DNA from 3 places in the uncultured Rummeliibacillus sp. genome. Region 3 is predicted to be linked to each of the others. Evidence: riboswitches for the same ligand, from Rfam matches in the RefSeq annotation. Region 3 holds a riboswitch; each other region holds the start of a gene.
What was found. Region 3 has a riboswitch for cobalamin ahead of Q0977_RS03700 (energy-coupling factor ABC transporter permease). Riboswitches for the same ligand answer to the same signal wherever they lie in the genome.
Positions count from the first base shown of each region.

Region 1: linked by a shared signal. The riboswitch ahead of cobT (nicotinate-nucleotide--dimethylbenzimidazole phosphoribosyltransferase) and the one ahead of Q0977_RS03700 (energy-coupling factor ABC transporter permease) in region 3 are both predicted to bind cobalamin.
Region 2: linked by a shared signal. The riboswitch ahead of Q0977_RS11540 (hypothetical protein) and the one ahead of Q0977_RS03700 (energy-coupling factor ABC transporter permease) in region 3 are both predicted to bind cobalamin.

Region 1 covers NZ_CAKQBI010000020.1:13,558-19,789, forward strand. The annotation lists gene Q0977_RS12520 (bifunctional 2',3'-cyclic-nucleotide 2'-phosphodiesterase/3'-nucleotidase) at 1-2,924, shown strand, start outside; gene cobT (nicotinate-nucleotide--dimethylbenzimidazole phosphoribosyltransferase) at 3,093-4,142, opposite strand; cobalamin riboswitch at 4,220-4,400, opposite strand; gene Q0977_RS12530 (isochorismatase family protein) at 4,524-5,159, opposite strand; gene Q0977_RS12535 (isochorismate synthase) at 5,202-6,232, opposite strand, start outside.
Region 2 covers NZ_CAKQBI010000016.1:50,703-56,934, forward strand. The annotation lists gene Q0977_RS11505 (twin-arginine translocase TatA/TatE family subunit) at 45-248, shown strand; gene Q0977_RS11510 (DMT family transporter) at 596-1,534, opposite strand; tRNA gene Q0977_RS11515 (tRNA-Phe) at 1,646-1,718, opposite strand; tRNA gene Q0977_RS11520 (tRNA-Ser) at 1,723-1,815, opposite strand; tRNA gene Q0977_RS11525 (tRNA-Gly) at 1,820-1,894, opposite strand; gene Q0977_RS11530 (PH domain-containing protein) at 2,074-2,454, opposite strand; gene Q0977_RS11535 (M20/M25/M40 family metallo-hydrolase) at 2,560-4,164, opposite strand; gene Q0977_RS11540 (hypothetical protein) at 4,488-4,697, opposite strand; cobalamin riboswitch at 4,877-5,059, opposite strand; gene Q0977_RS11545 (YdhK family protein) at 5,164-5,775, opposite strand; gene Q0977_RS11550 (reverse transcriptase-like protein) at 5,916-6,232, opposite strand, start outside.
Region 3 covers NZ_CAKQBI010000003.1:179,567-185,798, forward strand. The annotation lists gene Q0977_RS03675 (precorrin-8X methylmutase) at 1-199, opposite strand, end outside; gene cobK (precorrin-6A reductase) at 208-975, opposite strand; gene Q0977_RS03685 (sirohydrochlorin chelatase) at 972-1,850, opposite strand; gene cobJ (precorrin-3B C(17)-methyltransferase) at 1,867-3,537, opposite strand; gene Q0977_RS03695 (ferredoxin) at 3,556-3,921, opposite strand; cobalamin riboswitch at 4,078-4,269, opposite strand; cobalamin riboswitch at 4,552-4,736, shown strand; gene Q0977_RS03700 (energy-coupling factor ABC transporter permease) at 4,961-5,665, shown strand; gene Q0977_RS03705 (energy-coupling factor ABC transporter substrate-binding protein) at 5,662-5,970, shown strand; gene cbiQ (cobalt ECF transporter T component CbiQ) at 5,957-6,232, shown strand, end outside.

The sequences.
Region 1 (6,232 bases), on a different contig from region 3:
TCATTAAAATTGGCTACATAGGTTTTGTTCCTCCACAAATCAACGAATGGGATAAAGCAAATCTTGATGGCAAAGTAATCACAAAAGACATTATTGAAACAGCGAAAAAATATGTACCTACTATGAGAAAAAAAGGTGCTGATATCGTAATTGCTCTTGCCCACTCCGGATTCAATGGTTCAAAAGTAAATACTGAAGACACTGTATACTCTTTAACTAAAGTGCCTGGAATCGATGCAATTACTTTCTCACATACGCATAAAGTATTTCCTGCAAAAGACATTGCCAGTCTAGATGCTTTGTTCAAAGATGCAAATGGCCAACCTCTTCCTGGTGTTGACAACAAAAAAGGTACGATTAACGGTGTCCCTGCTGTGCAAGCTGGATATGGCGGTGGTTCATTAGGTATTATTGATCTTTCCTTAAAGAAAGTGAACGGTAAATGGTCTGTTTCTACTTCTCAATCTTCCACAAGAGAGATTGATACTGTAAAACCTGATGCCAAGATCGTAAAAGCTGTAAAATCTACTCATGAAAAAACAATAAATTATGTGAATACGCCAATCGGTAAAACGACTGATGATATTTACAGCTACTTTGCCCTTGTTCAAGATGATCCTTCAATTCAAGTTGTAACAAATGCACAAAAATGGTATGTCGAAAAGTATATAAAACTGAACAAGCCTGAACTGAAAGAATTACCTATATTATCAGTAGGTGCACCATTTAAAGCTGGTCGTAACGGTGTAGATGAGTACACTGAGATCAAAAAAGGTGATTTAACGATCCGTAGTGCTGGTGATCTATATCTCTATGACAACACTTTAAAAGCTGTGAAAATTAAAGGTTCTGTCGTAAAAGAGTGGATTGAAATGTCTGCAGGTCAATTTAATACAATTGATCCAAATAAAACAGATAAACAAGAGTTACTTAATCCAGATTTCCGAGTATATAACTTTGATGTTATTGACGGCATTGAATACCAAATTGATGTGACAAAACCAGCTAAATACTCAACGACTGGAGCATTAGAAAATCCAAATTCAAGTCGTGTTATTAATCTAAAATATAACGGAAAACCAATCGATCCAAATCAGGAATTTGTAGTTGTTACAAATAATTATCGTGCTGGTGGTGGTGGTAACTTCCCAGGACTTAAAGGCAGTGAGTTAGTTGTAGATTCTGCAGATGAAAACCGCCAAATTTTGATGGATTACATTTCAGAACAAAACGAAATTACACCAACAGCTGATCAAAACTGGTCCCTTGCTCCAATCAATGCCGATGTCAATGTAACGTTCACAACTTCTCCAAAAGCTGAACAATATATTAAAAACGGAAGCCCATTCTATTACACAGGTAAAACAGATTCAAAAGGCTTCGGAATTTTTAATATAAATTTAAAAAATAAAGATAATAGTAGTGACCCAGTTAAAGTTCAACTATTGGGTGTAAATGATTTACATGGTCAACTTGATACAATTACTAAGCTTGGAAATTTAAATACAGGAAGTATGGAATATACTACTGCAGCATTAAGAAAAGAAGAAGCTACTAATCCAAATACACTTATCTTACATTCTGGAGACATGATTGGTGGTAGCCCATTAATTTCGGCACTTTTCCAAGATGAACCAACAATTGAAGTATTAGAATCAATTGGCTTTGACGCAGGAACATTTGGTAATCATGAGTTTGATGAAGGAATTGATGAACTAAAACGAATGATCAAAGGTGGCGACCATCCAAACGGTACACCTGGTTATGACGGGATGAATTTTCCACAAGTTGCTGCAAATGCATATGACACTCGTGACGGAAAACTAATCACAGATCCTTATACAATTCTTACTTCTGGTGGTCAAAAAATTGGTGTTATTGGTGTAGTTACACAAGAAACGCCTTCTATGATTGTCCAAAAAGGAAATGAAACGCTGAAATTCACAGATGAAGTAGAAGCGATTAATAAATACACGGAAGAATTGAAGAAAAAAGGAATCAAATCAATCGTAATTCTTGCACACAATCCTGCTTCACAAACAGGCTATACAGATGCATTTGATGCAAGTAAGATTGCAGAACAAATTGATGATGAGGTAGATGTTATTTTCTCAGCACATAATCATGTTAAAGTAAATCGTGTAGTAGATAACAAATTAATCGTCCAAGCATACTCATACGGCTCTGCTTTCTCTGATGTAGAGGTCGAAATTGATCCAAAGACAGGCGATATTATTAACAAATCTGCGGAGATTAAAACAGTATACCAAAACGACTACACACCAGATCCACAAGTATCCGCGATTATGAAAAAGTACGCGGATAAAGCTGAACCGATTAAAGCACAGGAAGTTGGTGCTTCAACAACATTCCTTGAAAAAGGATATCCAACTGTTACAAGGAAAAACAGTGATATAGCTTTAGGAAATTTAATCGCTGATGGTATGAAAAATGCTATGAATGCAGATTTTGCCTTAATGAATGGCGGTGGAGTGCGCGCTCCATTAAATGCTGGTAAAGTTACTTTCGGCGACTTATTTGCCATTCAACCATTTGGCAATGTTCTTAATAAAGTTAAACTCAGTGGCGCGGACTTACGCGTTATACTAGATGAACAAATTACTGCAAGAGGTCTTGATTATCATGTTTCTGGCTTCAAATACACTTACACGTATGACGATACAACAAAAGCCGGAAAAGTAGTCGATATTATTTTGCCAGACGGCAGTAAAATTGACCCAACAAAAGAATACACAGTTGTCGTAAACAACTATATGTATGGTAATATCGATACTAGTTTTGGTGCACTTTCTAAAGACATGGAAGTTGGACCAACTGACTTAGATGCAACAGTTGAATTTGTAAAAACATTATCTTCTCCATTCGAGTATAAAGTGGAAGGAAGAATTCAACGAGTAAATTAATATTTTAGATTAAGAGATTTAAAGGCCGAGGCTGTTCCATTACGGGATAGCCTTTTTTGCAACAATATGTATTTCAATGCGTCTTTCAATCCTGTTGAATTAGAAAAGCTGCCTTGTTCTATACAAAGGCAGCTTTCAGGCATTCAATGCTAATCACGAGATGAAATTTTATATTTCCATCCCTACTTCTTCAAAGGTTGGCATGTTTTTCATCATGCTGCATGCTGCATCGATGATTGGAAAAGCTAATGCTGCTCCAGAACCTTCACCTAGACACATATCCATTTTGAGCATTGGTTCTTTGCCTAGTAGTTCACTAGCTTTTTTACCACCTGGCTCATCTGTTGCGTGAGATGTGATGAGATAATCCTTCACTTTCGGTTCAATCGTTGTGGCGATAAGTGCGGAAGCTGTTGAAATATAGCCATCAACGACTACTGGTACTCGATTGGCAGCTGCTGCAAGCATAACCCCTGCCATACCACCAATTTCTAATCCTCCAACTTTTGCTAGTATATCGATTGCATCAGTTGAATCTGGTTGATTTGTTGCAATGGCATTTCGAATCACTTCTATTTTACGGGCTAAACCGCCATGTCCGAGACCTGCCCCTCTACCTGTAATTTCTTTTGGATCACAACCCGCCAATACCGATAATATAGCAGTACTTGGTGTTGTATTACTAATACCCATTTCACCTGTTCCTAACAAATTCACCCCATTTTGAATTTCTGCATTGGCAATTTCAATCCCTACTTCTAATGATTGAATGGCTTCTTCTTTTGTCATAGCTGGCCCTTTTGTAAAATTGGCAGTACCTCTTCTAATTTTACGATTAATCACGCCAGCATCAGTCGGAATATCCACTTTTACACCAACGTCAACAGTGACAATTTTTGCGTTTGAAACTTTTGCAATAGTCCCTACCCCTGTGATTCCTTTTGCAATATTAAGAGTTTGCGCAAATGTTACTTCTTGTGGATTACTTGTAACGCCTTCTTCGTAAACACCGTGATCTGCAGCCATTACAATAATCGCTTTTTGATCAATCGCTGGGAAAAGTTCTCCTGTAATCCCTGATAATTGTATAGCTAGACTTTCTAATTTGCCAAGACTATTAGGTGGTTTAATCAAATTATCCACTCTTTGTCTTGCCTTTGCCATCATTTCTCCATCAAGGTCTTTAATTTTCCCAACAGTTTGTTTTAGTAAGTTCATTTTTCATCTCTCCCGAATAAAATTAAAAGCCTGCAGTTTATTTGTATTACAAATAAACCGCAGACTTTTCCATCATCTGTGTCAACAAGTATCAAGGCAGGTCTCCTGGCTCAGGGTCTACATTTGAATAGGCCTTCCCAGACATTGTCCAGTGGCATTTTCGTTCAAACTTTCCTCTACAGTGGTGGGTCCGCTGAAGATTTTCACTTCATTCCCTATTCTCCTTTTGTAAAAGGCACCTTGTACTTTTATTGAATTTTCTATCATTATGATACTCGTAGAATGTTTGTAAATCAATATTTTTTAGAAAATATTATGTTATCCGAGTTATAATTTATTAGTTTTTTTCACAAGGCTTGAAATATATTATGTCTGCAACTTTTATAGCTCTTCCACTAACTGATTTGTTGAGATGGTCGTTGAACATCTTTCGGCTGCATATCGAATTGCCATTTGGTGATCTTCTCTTGTGAAATCTGCAACAGCATCTTTTACAAAGAATGGTTTTATATCATACATAAAAGCATCTGCTGCTGTTAGTAAACAGCCAATATGTGCATATACCCCACAGATAATAAGCTGATCTCTTCCCCAAGTTTTCATCAAATCTTGTAATTCACTTTTTTTGAATGCACTATAACGCCATTTAGTTAACACCATATCATTATCACTTGGAGAAAGTTGAGAAATAATAGCTGTTTGTTCTTTCTTTTCTTCAAGACCGGTGCCCCAAAAATCCGTTAGAAGTGCACGATCTTCAGCCTTTTGGTTTCCAGGTTGAGCAGTGTAAATAATCGGTATTTTTAGTGATTCACATTTTTCTTTTATTTTTTTAATATTTGCAATTAACTCAGGTATAGGTGATTGCTGTTGATCATAATAGTTAAGAAAGTATTGTTGCATATCATGTATAAGTAAAACTGCCTTGTCAGCTTGTGGTTTCCAGTGAACTTTATTTTCTATATCAGATTTCGGCATTTCATATGATTTAATCTTTGGTATTGACAATATAAACACTCCCCTATATATAGATAAATTTCTAGATTCAAACCATGACTATTAAATTTCTTCCTTTTGTATCCCCATTGCATGTAGCATCGTTTGGAATTTTGCTCCCGTTTCATTCTTTTCATCTTGTGGTACTGAGGACTCAACAATTCCAGCTCCAGCATAAACTGTGATATGTTGTTCTTTTACTTGGGCACAACGTATTGTGACTATCCATTCACCATCACCACTAGCCTCCATATATCCTACAATCCCAGTGAAAAAGCTACGATCAAATGGCTCAATATCTTGAATCAATTGAAAAGCTTCTCTTCTTGGTTCTCCACAAACCGCTGGTGTTGGATGAAGAGCACTTGCTAGAGTTAATGAAGAAATTTGTGGATTTAAAAGTTCTCCAGAAATGACTGTTGATAGGTGAATCATTGAATCCGTATATAAAATGGAAGGATGATTTGGTACTTCTATTGTTTTAAAGAAAGGTTTTAATTCTCTACATACCATATCAACTACTACTTTATGTTCATGCAAATCTTTCTCTGAATTTAATAAGCTCTCAGCTAATTTTTGATCTTGTTCTTTGTTATGTGTTCTTTTTCTAGATCCCGCTAGAGGATTAGCGATTACGGTATTGCCACTTTTGCGTATTAGAAGCTCTGGACTAGCCCCTACAAGTGTAGCTACCTCTTTATCCCCCGTATTTATAGCAAAGGTGTATCCTTTTGTATTGCTTTTCGCTAAAGACTCAATCAATAAAGGTACACTTACTTTTCCTTCAGATGAAATGTCTAATGTTCTAGCGAGTACCACTTTTTTAAGGGTTGTTTCATGAATATGTTGAACTGATTGTTGGACCATTTTTTCAAAAGTTTTGCCGGAAGGTACTTGTTCAATTCTTTTTGCACCTTTCATACATGGCGAAACAGTCAACTCCTTATTTAACGATTTGCTATCAAATATTAACGTTTCTTTCGGCACTATTAAAGCTGGTTGTCTTGTCGTATCAAAAGGTATAGCACCAATAACTACCGGCTTTTCCTCTCCATTTTCAACAATGGTGGACAGCGCATTTTGAATAGCTGATT
Region 2 (6,232 bases), on a different contig from region 3:
TTACGGAAGAATATCATTTATTTTTAAATTAAGGAGGGTTTCTTATGGGACTTGCAAGCATCGGTGTGCCCGGATTAATCGTTATTCTTGTAATTGCATTGATTGTATTCGGACCTTCCAAACTACCACAAATAGGTAAAGCTGCTGGTGATACTATTCGTGAATTCAAAAACTCTACTCAAGAGCTTAGAGACGATGTATCAATAACAAAAAAATCTGACGAAAATAAATCCGATTCAGATAAATAACTTTTAAGAGGCTGTCTTGTAAGTAAAATACTTACGGACAGCCTCTTCTTATAAATTTCCTGATGAATTCTACCATTACTTATGAAGTAAGTCATGGACCTAAGGGTATTAACATTAGAGTTCAAGTTATAATTGATGGAGAGAAATTTAGAAAGCAATAAAAATAATAAATTAGCTTATGAATTTTTGATGAATAAATTGGTTTCATGCTTTCCCCTGAAAGATTATATCTTTTCTTTATTGCTTTATACATTTACTTCTGATAATATTAAGCCACATAGTTATTCATTTACATTTTATATCATATTAAAAGAGAGAATTCGAAATGAATTCTCTCTTTTAAAGTTTTATATGTGATTATTTTCTTCTGTTACAGAAATCCCTTTTAATTTCTTCGGCTTTTTTGCTGATATGAATATAGTACTCAATATGCAAAAAGTGCCAATCCATTCAGGAATTCCAAAAGATACATGAAGAAATAGCACTGATAAGATAGATGCAGTAAGAGGTTCCACACATGCAAGTACACTCGCTACTGTCGGTTTTACATATCGAAAACTTTCAAGAAAGAAAAAGAAAGCTAAAAGTGTGCCAAATATGATAATATACACAAAACTGGAGAATGACAAAACAGACCATGTTCCCTCGAACTTCCATGGTGGATGAACAAAACTAAAGGCTATTCCACCAATTAGCATCCCCCACCCTACTACAACAGTAGAACCGTATCTCGCTAATAATTTTACAGGGTGCAAAGTATAAAAAGCCAATGCAAATGCTGATGTAATTCCCCAAAACAACGCTTTACCTGATATAGACAAACCTGTAAGTTTACCGTGAGTCACTAATAGGATTGTTCCTAATACAGCCATCAATACAGCTATAGCTTCATATTTATTTGGGAGCTTGCGATTTCTACCAACGACATAAACAACAATTATTACTGGCGATAAGTATTGTAAAACTGTTGCAGTTGCAGCATTGCCGTATTTAATTGCTGCAAAATATGTATATTGTACTGCGACCATGCCCGCTATACTAAATAAAAGGATACTAATCACATCATGTTTACTTTTCCATATAGACCAGATACGTTTATGTTCTTTACGATAATTAAGAACTAACAATAATAGACCAGCTAATAGCAATCTTTGATCAACTAACCACTCTATACTAAATCCATTCTCCTGAACTAAAAATTGAGCTAAAGTTCCAGCTCCAGCCCAAAAGATCGCTGCCAACAGAACCAAAACAATGCCTTTAAACTGACTGTCTTTTTCAGTCATCTAATTACCCCCGAAAACCATTATCAAAATCATTAATGATTATTGTATCATCTATAATTCTTTTGACAATAGAAAAAGAGATATCCAGTTTACTTTCTGAATATCTCTTTATGGGTCGGGACAGAATCGAACTGCCGACACTTAGAGCTTCAATCTAATGCTCTACCAACTGAGCTACCGACCCAGTATGGAGGAGGAAGAGGGATTCGAACCCCCGCGCGGTTTGACCCGCCTGTCGGTTTTCAAGACCGATCCCTTCAGCCAGACTTGGGTATTCCTCCATTTTGGAGCGGAAGACGGGGATCGAACCCGCGACCCTCACCTTGGGAAGGTGATGTTCTACCACTAAACTACTTCCGCAAAAAATTTTTTTATAATAGTTATTGTAACACTATTATTAAATTCATGCTAATTTTCTATCTCACTCTCTTTCTAAGTAATGTTTAAACCACAATAGTAAGACCTTGTAGTAATAGCAAGGAAGCTTACCATTCACAGCAGAAAGCTTCCTCTATTATAGAAAAATATATTAATTCGACTTATTCTTTTAAAACATAAGCTGCTAATACACTTTGAATTTTATAAATATCTGATTGTTTAGTGAACCTCTTCTCGATTGGTTCACCACTATTAGACAACCAAATTTTTAGTTCTGCTTCAAAATCAAAAGTACCAGCTGTCTCAATGGAGAAGTGTACTACGCTTCTATAAGGAATAGAGTGATATTCTATTTTCTTTCCTGTTACCCCTTGTTTATCAATCAATATTAATCGTTTATCTGTAAAAACAAAGAGGTCTCTAATTAACTTATATGCTTGCTCAACTTTTTCATTTTTCGCAATTAGATCTTTTATCTCAGAATGAATAATTTCTTTGCTTACTTCTGTCGCATTCCCCATCAAATTATCAAATAATCCCAGTATAGCTCCTCCTGTTCATATAAAATGAAACTTCTATAATCGGTTAATGCGAGAAAAAATATATGCAGATTAGATATCTGTACAATAATATATGCTGAAATTTCATTATTCTACAACTTGTGAATTTTTACTTACATACTTCAGCAATTCATAGAGTAATACCGGCATTTCCTCAAATGCACTTTTAACATGTAAACGTTCCGAAATTTGATGTGCATCTTTCCCAAACGGCCCCACATTAAGGACTGGAGCTGAAAACTTCGACATTTCTTCAAATGGAATATCATACGTTTCTCCCCAAACTGGTGAATTTTTTTCATATGTCTTCCAATCCTTAACAGCTTGAAATTGACAGTAACTCAAATCACAAATCCCATTAAAATAATGGATTTGTTCAAGAGGAATATTGAACTTTTTTGCTTCTTCAAGGAGTAAGGAAACCGCGCCTTGTATCAGGGAATCTTCTGATGAATTTACAGGTGGATAATATGGTGGTGCAAACAGTAATACTACAGCTGGCGCTAATTCTTGGCAGCGTATCATCAATTGATCTGCAATTCGTAATGACTTTTCACGATCGTCAAATGTGTCATTCGATAATATAGATTCCTTTAATTCTTTTACCTGCTTTATACCCATTTTATTAACTGCATACGTATATAATTCTTCAAATCGAACTACACGAATCTTGCCAATTGTTGAAACGCCTTGTTTCTTACAGATTACCTCGTAACGTGTTTGACACTTTCTCATAGCCTCTTTCGCTACTTCTTCGAATAAGTTCATGATTTCTCCGGCACTCCGCTTCATGAGGAAAACATTGAACATCGAAATGGCACGATAGGGTGTCTGTGTAGAATATTGTTCTTTTAGATCGGTTAACTTCAGCGAAACTGGAAGAGGGGTTTGTTCACCAAAGTCTTCTTCTAGAAATTTTTCATTCCATTCCATTTCTGCTGTTAGAAAAGCACTCATAAAAGGTGCAGTCATCCCTTTTAAAGGTTCTCCTACATGCGTCTCTTTCCCATAGAAAAGTGCTGCAGGCATAATCTTTCCAATTGAACCAGAGTAAACATATTCTTTTAAATCAGTTGGACCTTGAGAAAAAGAAGGTTCACTATTTAAAAATAATTTAATCTTCAAATTTTCTTTTTCTTGTAATTCTGATATAAGTTTCACTGCTTGTCGCATGCCTGCTGAATTGACTTCTTCATCAGGTACAGTAACAATTAGTAGATTAATAGGCCATTTTTCCGCAATAGCTCTTTCAATGATTTGCATATGTAGTGCTAAGCCGATTTTCATATCCATTACCCCTCGGCCAAATAAGTAATCCCCACTTACTAAATCTTTTTTGGCAGATTCGTTTAGCATACTTGGATCTGCCTTAAAAGCATTCGTTAACACTTCAGGCATAGTTGCTATAGGAATAAATGAACTGTACTCTTCAATTTGTACTGTATCAAAATGACTAATTAAAACTACAGTTTCATTTACATGTGAATTTTTGTATAATGCTGAAACAACTTGTCTCCCGCGGTCAACATCACAAAGTTTTAGATAAGATGGGTTTTCCTTAAAGTATTGAAGTTGCTGTAATTTTGCTTTTAGTTTACTTGAAAATAGTTGTTCCCCTTTTGTCATTGTCTGACTTTCCCAACTGACAAGCTCACAAAGGAGCGAACGTAATTTCTCTGGTGTATTCCACATCATTCTTCCCACCATCCTTTGGCATTATTAAATAGCATCTCCTATAAATAGGTAATCTTATATTTTGAATATACGTAAGTTTTTATATATAGTCAATGTATTAAAACCTAACATATTAAAAAATTCCTTTAACAAAATTATCAATCAAACAAAATAATATAAAAAGCGCATTTATTTTTTATTTAAATGTCAGGTAAAATAACATAAATCGGAATATAAAACTAAAAAGCGCATGGAAACAATCTTCTATGTTTTCATGCGCTTAACTATATTATTATTTCTAAAAAAGCCTATAAAATTTAAAATTTCAAAAAGTACTCAAATTAATAACTTCCTATTATTTCATGTTTAACATTTAAATAAGCGTAGTTAATATTTAAATACTGTTCACAATTTTCTTCTATCAATTCTCGTGTAATCTCTTTCAAAGACATTGATTTAGAAGTCCCAACAGATATCATTAGTTGCTGCTTCATCTTTTGTTCATACATGGTGACAATTTCATGATTCATCGTTTTCTCTCCTTTTCTCATAAAAAAACACATCCGTCAACATTTAGAAGGATGTGTTATGAAAAACTTGCTCTCTTATACGACTTCGACCATAGCAAAATAAGCCCTCTAAAAAAGGGAGAACTTTGCGGTTTTGTCGTACAATGAGCATGCAGAAGATATTCTGTCACACTCTACACCTCCTATCCTCGTAGGTTATATGGCTGTACTCGAAAAAAGGCAGGTCTCCTGGCTTATCTTCTCTGCTCATCGCACCTTCCCGTTTTGACAGTGGTTTTTGCGATTTGCTCTGAATTACAGTTGCGGGACAGCGTCGGATTCTCACCGATCTTCCCTTTTAAACAAATCAAAAAATGATTTGTACCCTTTTTCTTCTTATTCCGTTTCTCTCATTATAACATATTGTTATTAGTAGATTATATAATCTATCTTTATCACAAAAAAAGAAACTTCTATTTAAAATCTCATAGAAATTTCTTTTAATTTTTTATATATTTGCTACTAGTTCACTTTCAATCAACCATTTATGATTTTTCACTTCATTCCCACCAGTAGTTGGCTTATAGTTGACCATGTAAACTGTTGTGTGAATTCCAGATTCAATTGTAGCAATAGCACCCTTCATACCTGGCAAATGGTCTGCATCAAGGGTCACTTTCGCTCCTGGTTGTAGAATTTTACCGGCTGCTTTTTTTATTTCTTCTTGAATCACCCATTTGTGATTTTTGACTTCTTTTCCACCAGTAGTTGGTTTATAACTGACTGAGTAGGCATTAGTCTCATATGCACCAACAATCGTTCCTTTTGCTCCATTCATGCCAACCATATGATTGGCTTGAACGATTACTTGACTTCCTACTGGATACGTTGGATTTTTAGCTTTTTTAATATCTCCTAAAACTACACCAGAATTGTTATGATTCATATGATTATTTTCTTCTGTTACAGTTTGTTTGTCATCTAAATTTAAATTATCATCAGGAGCTATATCCACATTTTTGTTTACATCAATATTTTCTCCCTTTAAAACATTGCCACAGCCAGATAATGTGATTAACGCTGTGAATACAAAGATGATTATTTTCATTTTGTTTTTCATGCTGTTTCCTCCAAGTTTCACTTATATGTTCACGCAATATCGGACTTATACTCTTTGAGAAAAGTATTCCCGATATTCCATTCTTTAAACAATAGAAGAACGCAATAAAAAAATTTATAGAGAAAAAATTCTAATTTCTATCAATCATGTTCCAATATTAATTCTATTTGTGCAATAATTTCTATACCATGTATCGCTTGAGTTGCTAGTCGATCAGCTTCTACATTCAACTTTCGAGATACATGCTCATATTCTGCTTGGATGCCTAGTTCTTTTAACTTATTATCAATTCTGTCAGCCCAACTCATTAACTCTGGTTCTAGTACTGCCCATTCACCACTCATTTGGTTAATAACGACTTGCGAATCACCGATAAATCGAACATTCGTATTCTTAACATTTAATAATTCTAATTCTGTAATACTTAGTTGAAGTGCTGCATATTCGGATTCGTTAT
Region 3 (6,232 bases):
CTTCAATCGCTTCGGGTTGAATAATAACACTTCTACCTAAATCAAAATCTGCAGATGCATGTATAACTCGACGAATTACTTTCCATTCATCTTCTGTAAAATCATGTGGTCCATATTCTTCCGCAATTGTTGCAAAACTGTGGTCATAAATTTTATCTGGATCTATTGTAACGGGTTTAAATTCTGAATTAGTCATTATTTTTCCTCCTAGTTTCCTAGTTTTGAAGACAAGTCTTTTATAACATCTTCAAAACTTGAGTGTATATTTTCATATTGTACTTTTGGTCTTGCAATCATAATGGTTTCAATGCCACATGCTAAAGCTGCTTCTAACTTTTCATCAACGGAACCTACTTTACCACTTTCTTTAGTTATCATTAATGTGACTTCAAATTGATGAATAAGGGCCATATTTAACTCTTTTGAAAATGGCCCTTGCATGGCGATAATATCTTTTTGTTCTAAACCTAAAGTTTGGCATTTTTCCATATTATCGAGTCTTGGTAGCATTCGTGCAATCAGCCGTGTATTTTCTAGACCAAGCAAATGTTTTGTGAAAACGCCTAAAGTTTTACTACCCGTTGTCAGCAAAATAACACCACGTTTTTTTGCAGCTAATGCTGCCGCTTCCTCATAATCTTGAACAAGGGTTACTAACGGATTTGTATAGCTCTGGCTTGCTCTTTCGTAGCGTATATAAGGAATCCCAATTTGTGATGCCGCCAATAAAGCATTTTTTGAAGCTTCTTCTGCAAAAGGATGGCTTGCATCAACAATAGCTTGCAATTTATATTCTTGTATAAATTGCGCCATTTGTTCAGCTGTTAAGCGACCGATGTTTGTTTGTATTCCAGCTTCTGTTAAACTTTTTGCAGCCGACTCCGTCACAACTGTTGCAATTACTTTCCTCCCTGCTTCCCCTATTTTTATCGCAAGTTCTCTGGCATCGCTAGTGCCTGCTAACATGAAGATCATTTATGAACACCTACTACGTGATCGTGTTCATGATCATGATGGTCGTGTTCGTGATGATGGTGATGTTCTACGAATTCAGCTGCATTTAATCGATATTGACAAGTGTCACAATTCATCTTAGCTTCACCTTGTAATGATTCAGCAATACGATCTTTTAACACTGTTTTTAAAATTGGATGATAGCCAAAATAATTGGCTAATTTTATATCTACTCTAGGATAATCAGCAGCATATCTTACACGCATATCTTGCATTCTTTCCATTAAGATTCCCGTGAATAAGAAATATGGAAGCATAATAATTTTTTTAGCGCCTAATTTTATACAACGTTCGATTCCTTCATCAACGTTTGGATATGTAACACCCATAAATGCATTTTCAACTGTAAGAACATGTATTTGTTCCCAGAGTATACGAGAAATTTTGTAGAAATCGCTATTCGCATCTATATCACTACCACCACGACCGATTAATAAAATTGCAGTATCATTATTTTCCCCTTCAACATCAAATCCAGTTTCTGATAGTCGTTCTTTTAAAATCTTGAAAATGCCTTCATGGATACCAAGTGGTCTTGAATAGACAATATTTACATCAGGATATTTTTCTTTACCAGCATCAATTGACCCAGGAATATGAATCTTCGAATGACCTGCTTGTAGTAAAATAATTGGTACTACATGAATTTCAGTTGCTCCTTTTGCAACACAAGTGTCAATTCCCTGTGGGATATCTGGTGATGCAAATTCAAGGAAACAACTTTCAACAAACAGATTCTTATCTAAAGTTGGTTTTAACTGCTCTACAAATTTTGTCACTTCTTCGTTACCTTCTGCCAATCTACTACCATGACCTACAAATAAAATTGCTTTCATATTTTCTCCTCCGACATCAGTCACCACAAGGCGCTGGTTCAATCATTATTTTTGGTGCTACATCTCTATACACAAAACCTTGGATTTGTTTAACTCTTTTGAAATACTTAAATAATCGCTCATTTGGATGTGCATTTTCTTTATACTCTCGAACAATGTTTGTGATCACTTCTACAATTTTGTCAGGTTCAATTCCCTCTGCTACAGGTTGTCCAGGATGAGCAGTTCTTCCAACTGGTTTAGCCCCTAAGAACAGGTCAAATTTACCTTTCCGATAAATAATACCAATATCATCTGTAACAGCCTTATAACAAGCCATACCACAACCGTTAAACCCAATTTGAAGCTCTTTTGGTAATTTCAGTCCACCTAGCTTTTCTTGGATTTCTTCGGCATATGGAATGCCCCCCATTTTTTCACCATCACAAAAATCACACGCCTTTAAGGTTAATACATCTCCTATTGGCGATAATAAAAAACCAACGATTTTTAATTTTGTTGTGATAATTTCAGGATTAGAAGTAGGGATTTTAAGAACAATTTGATGATTAGGTGTATACTCCATTGTTCCTTTTTCACCAACGACCATTGCTAAAGTCATCATTTGATCAGGGGTGAACTTTTTATTGGCAACTCCTGGACTTACAGCTAATTCAAATATTTCTTCAAAATCTTGATGTACATAGTGGGTAGCTTTTGGTCGATCACCAGAAACACGTTTTAGCGCTTCCATAGCCATATCATATGAACTAATTTTTGAGCGTTCTTGTTTACTTGTTTCAACCTTTTGAATATTCTTAACAGATGCTGTAACAGCTACGGAAGATTTTATACGTTGCTCACCGGTTGTTTGATCCATTGCCCATGGCTCCGCCTCCTCTTTCAATCGTTGATGAGGCTTTAAATTTTGTTTCTCTGAATTTAATGTATATTTTCTTTGATATCCACGTGGCGTAATCATTTTATTGTCATAAAGAAATGTAGAAGAATTCCCTATAATAACCGTCGTCAGCATACCGATATCATGGTCAAGCATCTCTCCAAGATTTGTTATGATTATATGTTGACGTTCACGATAAGCGCTTTTTACCAGTCCAACCGGCGTTTCAGGTGATCTGTATCGTAGAAGAATATTCTGAGCTTCAACAATTTGACGCGTTCTTCTTCCGCTACGTGGATTGTAAAGAGCTATAACAAAATCTGCCATGGCTGCAGCTTCTACTCTTTTTGCGATTAAATTCCAAGGTGTTAAATGGTCACTTAAACTGATCGTGCAAGAATCATGCATAATGGGGGCACCTAAAAGTGAACCACATGAATTTATTGCTGAAATACCAGGAATTATTTCGACTGGAATTCCAGTAGCTTCCGTCCAACCTTTTTCTATTAATACTTCATAAACTAGCCCAGCCATACCATATACCCCGGAATCCCCACTTGAAATAACAGCTACTGTTTTCCCTAATTCTGCTTGTCGAACAGCTTCTTGTGCTCTTGAAACTTCTTCTGTCATACCTGTGCTAATTACTGCAGTTTCATCGGTTATTAAATCTTGGATCAGTTCAACATAAGTTTTATAACCAATGATAAAATCACTTTCTTGAAGTGCTTCAACTGCCCTTGCTGTAATATGCTTAAAATCACCAGGTCCAAAACCAACAACATATAGTTTTCCTTGTTTAGCCATGTGAACCTCTCCTTATCATTATTTTTTCTTGTCAATACCGGTTATGGAAGCAACTTTCGAATTCAAAATCATTTTTCCATCTTTCATATTGTAGATTGCGTGTTGATTGTTTTCCTGCGTTATACAATTCCTTACAATTTCGCGTGCAATTTCTGTGTTAGATGCTTTATACCAACTACCTTGTGGATAAGCTATAACAATACATGCATCTTTACACCGACCATTACACCGAGTTCTAGTTGTATGAATTTGTTCATCCAAATCTAGTAACGCAATTTCATCCCGAATTGCTAATGTAATATCCTCTGCCCCCTTTCTCATACATGAACTTCCATTACAAATGAATACATGACTTTTCATACCAGCCAAATTCCAAGTTGTCATATCCAACCTCCGATTTCCAAAAAATTTAATAGAGAAAAAAGCAAATAAAAAAACCTTAATTCCAAGAATCAAGGTTTAAAAACTAGATAATTCAGAAAATAGCCAAATATGTATGCCATTCTGCTTCTATAGTCTTTACCTTTCCCTCCGAAAAGTATCGTACTTCGTTTTAAAAGCAGGTTTCCTGGCTCACATTTCACTTTACTCTGATCTCTTCCCAGTCTTTATGACCAGTGAGTTCTATCATTTCATCCATGTATACAGTAGCGGGGGCTGCATCGGCTTTTAACCGATTTCCCTATTATCTCTTACTAATCTAATAAGAGCACTTTTAAAAAAGTATATAGTTGAATCAAACTAACAAATCGATTTTACGAATGATTAATTGATTCAATTTTTTTGTATAAAAATTCAACTGAATTAATCATATACTATTTTTTGCCGTTTTAAAATATGTTTTTTATTGATGAAGAAATTAAACAATAAGGAGAAATAGTAATTTTGTTAATATTTTCTACAAAAACAAATCAATTAACTGTTATAAAACATTCTTATTGTTTTATGAATTTCTGTATAACAAAAAATGTAGAATTGGAAATTTAATCATGATATACTATTTTCGTAATCTATCAATTCAATAAACTTTATGGTGCTAAATTTTTCATTTAGCTGAAAAGGGAAGTTTGTGTAAATCAAACGCGGTCCCGCCACTGTAAAGATGAGTTATGCTTTGTGATACCACTGTCAATGATGGGAAGGTGAAAGCATAACGGTGAATCTGAGCCAGGAGACCTGCCATAAAGTGTGAATTAGTTTCAACCTACGAGGATAGGTGTGAGAATAGATATGCTTTCAACAAGCATTTTTTTACTATTCATCAACACTTCTTTTGTCGTAAGAAGTGTTTTTTTTATTGTCCTTTTAGGCTCTAATTGGAGGTGTACCTGTAACAAGTTAAAAAAATAATAATCGTCTGAAAGGATTGGAAAAATTGAGAAAATTATTAAATTGGAAGCTTTTATACTTCCTAGCTGCCATAATGATCGTCCCAAAACCTGCTTTTGCAATGCATATTATGGAGGGGTTTTTACCTGTTGAATGGGCCATTTTCTGGTGGGCAATCACAATCCCATTTTTAGTAATTGGTTTTCGTTCAGTTCGCAAAACAATCATTGAACATCCAGAAACAAAAATGATGTTAGGTTTGTCCGGAGCATTTGCATTTGTACTATCCGCATTGAAAATACCATCTGTAACAGGTAGTTGCTCACATCCAACAGGTGTAGGTCTCGGTACTGTATTATTCGGTCCTTTTGCTATGAGTATTGTGGGCTTTATCGTTCTTTTGTTCCAAGCATTATTGTTAGCACATGGTGGACTGACTACATTAGGCGCTAATGCATTTTCAATGGCTATTGTAGGACCACTTATTTCATATGGTGTTTTTAAAGGTTCTACAAAAATGGGATTATCATTTTCATGGGCAGTATTTTTAGCAGCTACACTAGGCGATTTAGGTACTTATGTCGTTACATCCATTCAATTAGCACTTGCTTTCCCATCAGAAGTTGGTGGATTCGTTGCATCATTCACTAAATTCAGTGGAATTTTCGCTATAACTCAAATTCCTTTAGCGATTAGTGAAGGGATTCTTACAGTTGTTATTATGAACTTCTTACAAAAATACAATCTTGCAGAATTAAAAGCACTAAAAGTTTTTAAGAAAGGTGCTGAACAACGATGAAAAAGAATATTCTGTTAATCGTGCTAGTTATCCTTATGGCTGTTTTTCCATTATTTTTACAAAAAGGTGCTGAATTTGGAGGATCTGATGATCAAGCTGAAGCAGCCATCACCCAAATTGATAAATCGTACAAACCATGGTTTTCAAGTATTTGGGAACCACCAAGTGGCGAGATTGAAAGTCTATTATTCTCTTTGCAAGCTGCTATAGGTGCAGCGTTTATCGGTTACTTTATCGGATTTGCGCGTGGTAAGGCAAAAAAAGATAACAAAAAAGAAGGAAAAGGAAAGCATGTTACTCATTGATCAATATGCTTATATCAATCGCTTAACAAAAACACACCCATTAGAAAAAATAGTTTTATCTATTTTTCTACTAGTATTCTCTTTATCTGCAAAAGATATATTAGTTTCACTTCTTACTTTTTTAATAATGAGCACTTTAACTGTGTTTGTCGCTAAAATTCCTTGGAAGTATTATCTTACTATGTTGAGCATCCCTGGAATATTTTTAATTAGCAGTATGATTAGTATACTGATTTCATATACGCAACAACCAGAACGGATA